Regions from separate parts of the Paenibacillus sp. FSL K6-2862 genome, predicted to be linked through region 3. Evidence: riboswitches for the same ligand, from Rfam matches in the RefSeq annotation. Region 3 holds a riboswitch; each other region holds the start of a gene.
The links. Region 3 has a riboswitch for cyclic di-AMP ahead of MHB82_RS06555 (hypothetical protein). Riboswitches for the same ligand answer to the same signal wherever they lie in the genome.

Region 1 (2,203 bases), 750 kb from region 3:
CCTCTGAAATAGTGAATTCAAATCCATAATGATAGCGCTTTCCTTACGTGAAAAGAATAGTGGATGTATTATGCTCAGGATAGGTACAATTCGGAATTTTGCGTACATTTCACCGTGAAAGCAGGGGTACAACAACCATAGAACAGGCATTTCTCCCCTTACACCGGAGATTTTGCAAGTGAACTGCTGCCATCAGATCGATTCAGAGGACGTTGTTTAAGTAACGATGTGTGTATCGTGGTTTTGGTCACATAAAAAAGAAATAAAAAAAGGTTTCCCGCAGGCGCTAGCCTAACGAGAAACCTTTTCTTCTTATGATGCGGTCGAGAGGACTCGAACCTCCACGGGGGGTTAGCCCACACGGACCTGAACCGTGCGCGTCTGCCAATTCCGCCACGACCGCATATGGCATATCTCCGAGATAATCTATCGCGGCGACAAGAAATAATATATCATGTGAAATTTAACGTGTCAACAGTTAAATGATTAGTATAAGACTACGATAACCGAAAGTTATAAAATCTGGTCGAAACCTGCCTTTCCCTGTTGAGAATGAACCTTGCTCTACTCTACTACTCCAATTTACTTATTTGTCCAATTTATGTGCTGATGAAACACAAATTACGTTTTTGTCATCATAAATAAACATGGAGAACTACTACTTTCCACAAAAAGTCTTGAATTCCGTTAACATTGCAGGAGGAAGAAAGGTTTGACAATTACGCATTTATGCAATATAGTTTCAAAAGGTTACAAAATATTAATTATTCATTTGCCGAGTTTCATGTTTGAAAACGGGGGAACCATTTTGGGTGAATTATTCTTATACATAGGAAATATAGGGAACCTTCTACCGAACCCTTAGCTAACTCCGTAGGCATCGAAGGGAGAACATTGATTTTGAAAAAACTGATCATTTCTATTTTTGGCGCAGCCGTTCTATTTACATCTGGTGCAGCAAGCACTGAGGCGAGCAGTATTAACACCGTCGTTAACAACATGACTGGAATACCTTACAAGTGGGGCGGCACAACGCTGGCCGGGTTTGATTGCTCTGGATTTATGAGATATATCTTCCAAAAATATAGCATTGAATTGCCACGCACTTCACAGCAACAGGCCAAGGCGGGTACTCCGGTATCCAAAGCCAATCTGCGCACAGGTGACATGGTATTCTTCAACACTTCAGGTAGCGGCATTTCGCATACGGGCGTATACATCGGGGGCGGACAATTCGCTCATGCTTCCAGCAGTAAAGGTGTCAGCATCACCAAAATGTCGAATCCATACTTCAGTGACCGTTATGTAACAGCACGACGGGTGACTGGACAGTTTATGTATAACAAGATGCTTGGAAAAATATAAGTTGGACAAAAAACAGGCTCTGGATCATTCCAGAGCCTGTTTTGCTGTCTTGTTATTCAGACTCACTTGCAGGAAAAACCTAGTGCAATGCTTTTTGCACACGCATTGCACCTTGAGACAGTGCGTGACCGCCGCCTACCGCTCCGGCTACCGCAACGGTCTCCATAATCTCCTGATCGGTTGCGCCCTTCGCACGGGCCTCTTCTACATGGTAAAACGTGCATACTTCGTTATTGGCAAACAATCCAATGCCGAGGGCAATCAGCTGCTTGGTTTTGGCATCAATGGCACCTGACTGGAAACATTCACCCGTAAATTCGTGATACGCTTTGACTACGCCAGGCAATACATCGCTTAATTCTCCAATCTGATCCTTGTAGGCATGTACCTTATCATTCATCAATGTCATGGCTACCCGCACATCCTCTCGGCTGATAAGTTTACGAATTCTCGCTGTACCTATCTTCTCTCCCGAGTGGCAGAAGTATGCCAAACCCTCCATGGTAATTCCATGCATCCGTCTCCAGAGCGGCTCTATTCATTCAGCCGGACTTTGGCGCGGTTCGCTAAAGAGCTGATAGCGATAACTACGGTCCAGCTTGACCACACGTCTGTTCTGGCGACGGATAAGCACCTGTTCCCCATCCCATGCAACGACAATCCCTGTTACATCGTTGGACTCCAAACCATCCCGTACCACTCTTACTTTTTCACCCGATAAGCGCAGTGCATCCAGTTCTGCATCACTAATCATGTCTATGGCTCCTATGTTCCAAAATAATTTACAAAAAGAGACCTAAATGAAGAGTCATTTAGGTCTCACGTGACTGTATTGGAC
Region 2 (2,203 bases), 1.4 Mb from region 3:
CTCCCAAGGATGTTCAGCATCGTGTACTGAGACAACAGATCGGACTAGCTCGTGAACTTAACATGCCGATTGTCATTCATAATCGCGACGCTCATGAGGATATTGTCAAAATTTTGCGCGAGGAAAAGGCTGGAGAAGTCGGGGGTGTGATGCACTCGTTCTCTGGAAGCTGGGAAACGGCAAAACTCTGTCTGGATCTAGGGTTCCATCTATCCTTCGGGGGACCAATCACGTTCAAAAACGCCAAGCAGCCAAAAGAGGTACTGGCGAAGGTGCCAATGGACCGATTTTTCATCGAAACTGACTCCCCATATCTTACACCACATCCTTATCGTGGAAAACGAAACGAAACAGCGCATGTACGTCTGGTTGCAGAAGCAGCTGCCGAAATTAAAGGCATTTCGGTAGAGGAAATTGCTGCAATAACGACCAAAAATGCCATGGAACGATTTGGGATTCGTTAAAAAACGAAGCAAATGCGGTGAAAAAGAGAGGTAGACGGAGCGAATTTGCTTTTTGATCCAAATAAATGAAGAATATTACAATATTTTAACCAAATATTTAGAAAAACGTACTTGAACAACGCTTTACAACATGCATCGAAACAGGATATCATCTTTTCAGTGAATTGTTGTGAGGAAAATTGGACAGATGTTCGGGGGATGAACAAAGGGACACTTTCCGATGACACAACAATACTTTTCATGAACCGATCTCGCTGAGTCTCCGTTAACGGAGAGCGGGGGAACCAATAGGGCTTAAACATCAGTGTAAGCAGCTGATGCGCATCGTTTCGCTGACCCAAAAGCAGCGGATGCACTTGCGAAGCGCTATTTGATTTCTTCTTTGGGTCTCGGGGTGAATTCAAGGGCATCCGCCATGAGCGGGTGACCGGAGATAGGGCGGCTCTCTTTCGCCCGAACCCGACAGCTAACCTCGCAAGCGGAAAAAGAGAGGCAACCTCGTGCATGAATTTCCGATATTCAAAATCATTCGGAAGCCACGAAAGAGTTCCTCTTACACTCTTTCTTTGGCTTTTTTGTTTTTGAATAAAAGAAATAAGGTCATCATACGGTAAGAATTCAGGTGGTGACATCATGTTGCGAAGAGTGGTTCATGGTGCAGAGCCGGTCATTGAGATATCGATCAGTTCTGTAGAAAATTTGGTATAGTCGCGTCAAAGACATCATGCATTAACTTTAGACGGCGAGGCTATGAAGGAGGACGGAGAAGTGGGCACATTCCAACCAGAAGAGACCCATGAGTCACGATCATCCAGTAAGTCTTACGCGTTGCGGTGGAAGCATGAGAACATGCGTCAAATGGCACTGATCGCTATTTTCTCAATCGCGCTTACAATCATGATCTTGTTAGTCGTTTACGGTCAAGCCGGGAAACAAATTTCGCTGGTTATTGATGGCAAAGCTCAAGCGGTAGAGACTCGTACAGGAATGCTTCAAGAAATGCTGGAGGAGCAATCAATCACAGTCAGCCCCCATGATGAGGTATCCATGCCTTTGAACGGGGCAATCGCAGATGGAGACCGCATAGTTATTGAGCGGGCCGTTCCAGTCAACATTACGGCAGACGGAGACACCAAGACTCTGTATACAACCGATTCATCGGTAGAAGATGCAATTCAGAAATCTGGAATTGAAGTTGCCAGTGAGGATAAGGTTTATCCTGCGCTCGCAACACCAATCAAGGCAGATATGAAAATTCGCGTAGTGCGTGTAACAAAGCGTACAGTGGAAGTGGAACAGCCGATTGCGTACAAAGTAATCAAAACGGCTGACCCTAGCTTGTACAAAGGTGACAATCGCGTCATCGTAAACGGCAAAGAAGGTACACTTGTACAGCATATCGAAAAGGTGTTTCAGGATGGAGAGTTAGTCTCCAAAAAGATGGTGGGCAAATCGGTATCGACCAACCGTGTAGATAAAGTTATTGCTGTCGGAACCAAAGCAAAACCAGTTGTGAAGCAGCCGGAGATTCAGACGGTATCGGCCCAAACCTCCACAGCAAAGAAAGAAACGACAACGAACTCGAAGAAAACCGCTGCATCAGGCAGCAAAGTGATTACCGTCTCAGGCACTTCTTTTAAATATTCCAAAGTACTTAAAAATGTATCGATGACCGCGTACTCTTCTGAGGAGCCTGGCATTGGTACAAAAACAGCTTCCGGTACCCGGGTAACTGAAGG
Region 3 (2,203 bases):
AATCAATTTTGTTGCCGATTATTTACGACATGCGGTCGTGGTGGAATGGCAGACACGCTATCTTGAGGGGGTAGTGGGCGTATGCCCGTGGAGGTTCGAGTCCTCTCGACCGCATCATATTGTACGACAAGAAGAGGTTTTCCGAATATGGAAAACCTCTTTTTTGCGTTTGGATAAACATAAAAAAAGGCCATTCACACAGAACCGGACTTTCTCTGGTTCCCTGTTGATTATGGCCTCTCCATGTTGATTTATTTCAGCAGTTTCTCAATATCAGCCTCAATTTGGTCAGGAGTCGTTTTTGGAGCATAACGCTTCACGACACGTCCGTTCTGATCAACGAGGAATTTGGTGAAGTTCCACTTGATGGCTTTGGATCCGAGCAGTCCTGGTGCCTCTGTTGTCAGGTGTTGGAATAGTGGGTGAGCGCTTGAGCCATTAACATCAATTTTCTCAAACATAGGAAAGCTTACACCGTAATTCATCTGACAGAACTCAGCAATATCGTCGGAAGATCCTTTTTCCTGAGCGAATTGGTTACTTGGGAAGCCTAGTACTTCAAACTGCCGGTCTTTGAATTTGTTATAGAGTTCCTGTAAGCCTTCAAATTGCGGGGTCAGACCACATTTGCTCGCCGTATTTACAATTAGCAGCACCTTGTTGCGATAATCGGACATCTCGACTTCCTGGCCCCGAAGGGTATTGACTTTGTAGTCATAAACGGACATGATCTGTCGCCTCCATATCGTATAATGGGTTAATGATTCCTATAGTTATATTATATTGCTTACAATTAGATAATGCAAAACTAATTAAATAAATTCCTATGTTTACTTACAGATATCTAAAATTACATACGTTTTTCATAAGGACGAGAATTAGCGAGATTCACAGAGATGGATGGAGAATGGATTGGTTGTAAGCGATATCATTGATGTGTAATGCCTTAAATTCGTCCATTCGCTGATCTGACCGGACTTTACACTAACATGTCGCGGGTGTATGATTCATATCGTAATTTCTAATTCAATTAAACTTAACATGAACAACGAAACAAACGATAATATCGCTCTGGTCAATACATGAAACAGGAACGATGTTTTAATCGCTGAGTTTCCATTCATTCATGGGTGGGAAACGGGGGAACCAATCGGAACGGCTGTCATTACAGCTAATCCATGGGGTGAATTTTTCGGTGCAAGCCGGAAATAGGGCGACTCTCGCGCCCGAATCCGTCAGCTAACCTCGTAAGCGTTAAAGGGAGAGGCAACAAGCCGTACGCATATTCATGGCGTTTTCGTCATGGGTTATTCAAGAAGCGTTCGGGAGGCCTTGGTCCCCCACGCTTCTTTTTTGTTGTCTTTTCACGCCAAGGGAGGAACGAACGATGGATAATGAGATGATTCTAGTAACAGCACCGAATGAAGCAGGCCGCAAGTTTATCAAGCTGTTGATGTACAAAAAAATGCCGTTTGCCGTTCTGACTAACAGTGCAGGGGAAGAACGGAAGCTCCGCAGAATCGGAGTGGAGAACGTCATTCGCATGAATACAGCTGAAGCTCAGAAGTGGTTTCTACCGCAGTCGAGTGTAGGCAACGTTTTTATTTTCGAGAACAGTTTGAACCTGACCTGCCGCTATCTGCAGATCTGCCGTTCCTGGACCTCCAAATCACTATGTGTGATTACGGAACAGAGTCACCCCAAAGGCATTTACCGCGGGATGGGAGCTGACCGCATTGTGTATTCCCTTAATGGAGAAGTTGGCTTCTTGCTTAATGGTTAATGTGATAGCTGCCGATTGATCCGGTGTAAGGTGCCTGTTATAATTGAACTTGTGGAAAAACGGAATTCTGAGGAGACTCATGCATGATGGTGGGTCTTCTTTTTTATTTGAGCATTAATGTACATTGCTGATTTAGAGATTGCGTTCATGGCTAACAAGGAGGAATAGGCGTGCCGGATGTACGGGGGTTAAAATGGTTGTTCTTTGATGTAGGAGATACGCTGGTGGACGAATGGGAGCCGGTAGATGATATTATAGGGCAGTTTGTAAAAGAAGCCTGCTTGCTTGGATATCCGGTGAAAATAGAGGAAGTGCGAGAGATATTTGCCTCCTGTTACCGAAATTATGAGCAGTGGCCCATGAGGGTAGCCATTCGAACGCTAATCAGTGATGAACGTCATAGGGAGCAGATCCAGGAGA

Region 1: it holds a riboswitch for cyclic di-AMP, as region 3 does, so the genes downstream of both, MHB82_RS10335 (C40 family peptidase) here and MHB82_RS06555 (hypothetical protein) in region 3, are expected to answer to the same signal.
Region 2: it holds a riboswitch for cyclic di-AMP, as region 3 does, so the genes downstream of both, MHB82_RS00145 (3D domain-containing protein) here and MHB82_RS06555 (hypothetical protein) in region 3, are expected to answer to the same signal.

The regions. Positions count from the first base shown of each region.
Region 1 is NZ_JBBOSN010000001.1:2,198,265-2,200,467, reverse strand. It holds tRNA gene MHB82_RS10340 (tRNA-Leu) at 319-403, opposite strand; cyclic di-AMP (ydaO/yuaA leader) riboswitch at 764-895, shown strand; gene MHB82_RS10335 (C40 family peptidase) at 901-1,365, shown strand; gene MHB82_RS10330 (carboxymuconolactone decarboxylase family protein) at 1,445-1,774, opposite strand; gene MHB82_RS10325 (hypothetical protein) at 1,904-2,119, opposite strand.
Region 2 is NZ_JBBOSN010000001.1:31,592-33,794, forward strand. It holds gene MHB82_RS00140 (TatD family hydrolase) at 1-464, shown strand, start outside; cyclic di-AMP (ydaO/yuaA leader) riboswitch at 707-961, shown strand; gene MHB82_RS00145 (3D domain-containing protein) at 1,233-2,203, shown strand, end outside.
Region 3 is NZ_JBBOSN010000001.1:1,445,345-1,447,547, forward strand. It holds tRNA gene MHB82_RS06545 (tRNA-Leu) at 32-114, shown strand; gene MHB82_RS06550 (glutathione peroxidase) at 252-728, opposite strand; cyclic di-AMP (ydaO/yuaA leader) riboswitch at 1,097-1,269, shown strand; gene MHB82_RS06555 (hypothetical protein) at 1,388-1,783, shown strand; gene MHB82_RS06560 (HAD family hydrolase) at 1,954-2,203, shown strand, end outside.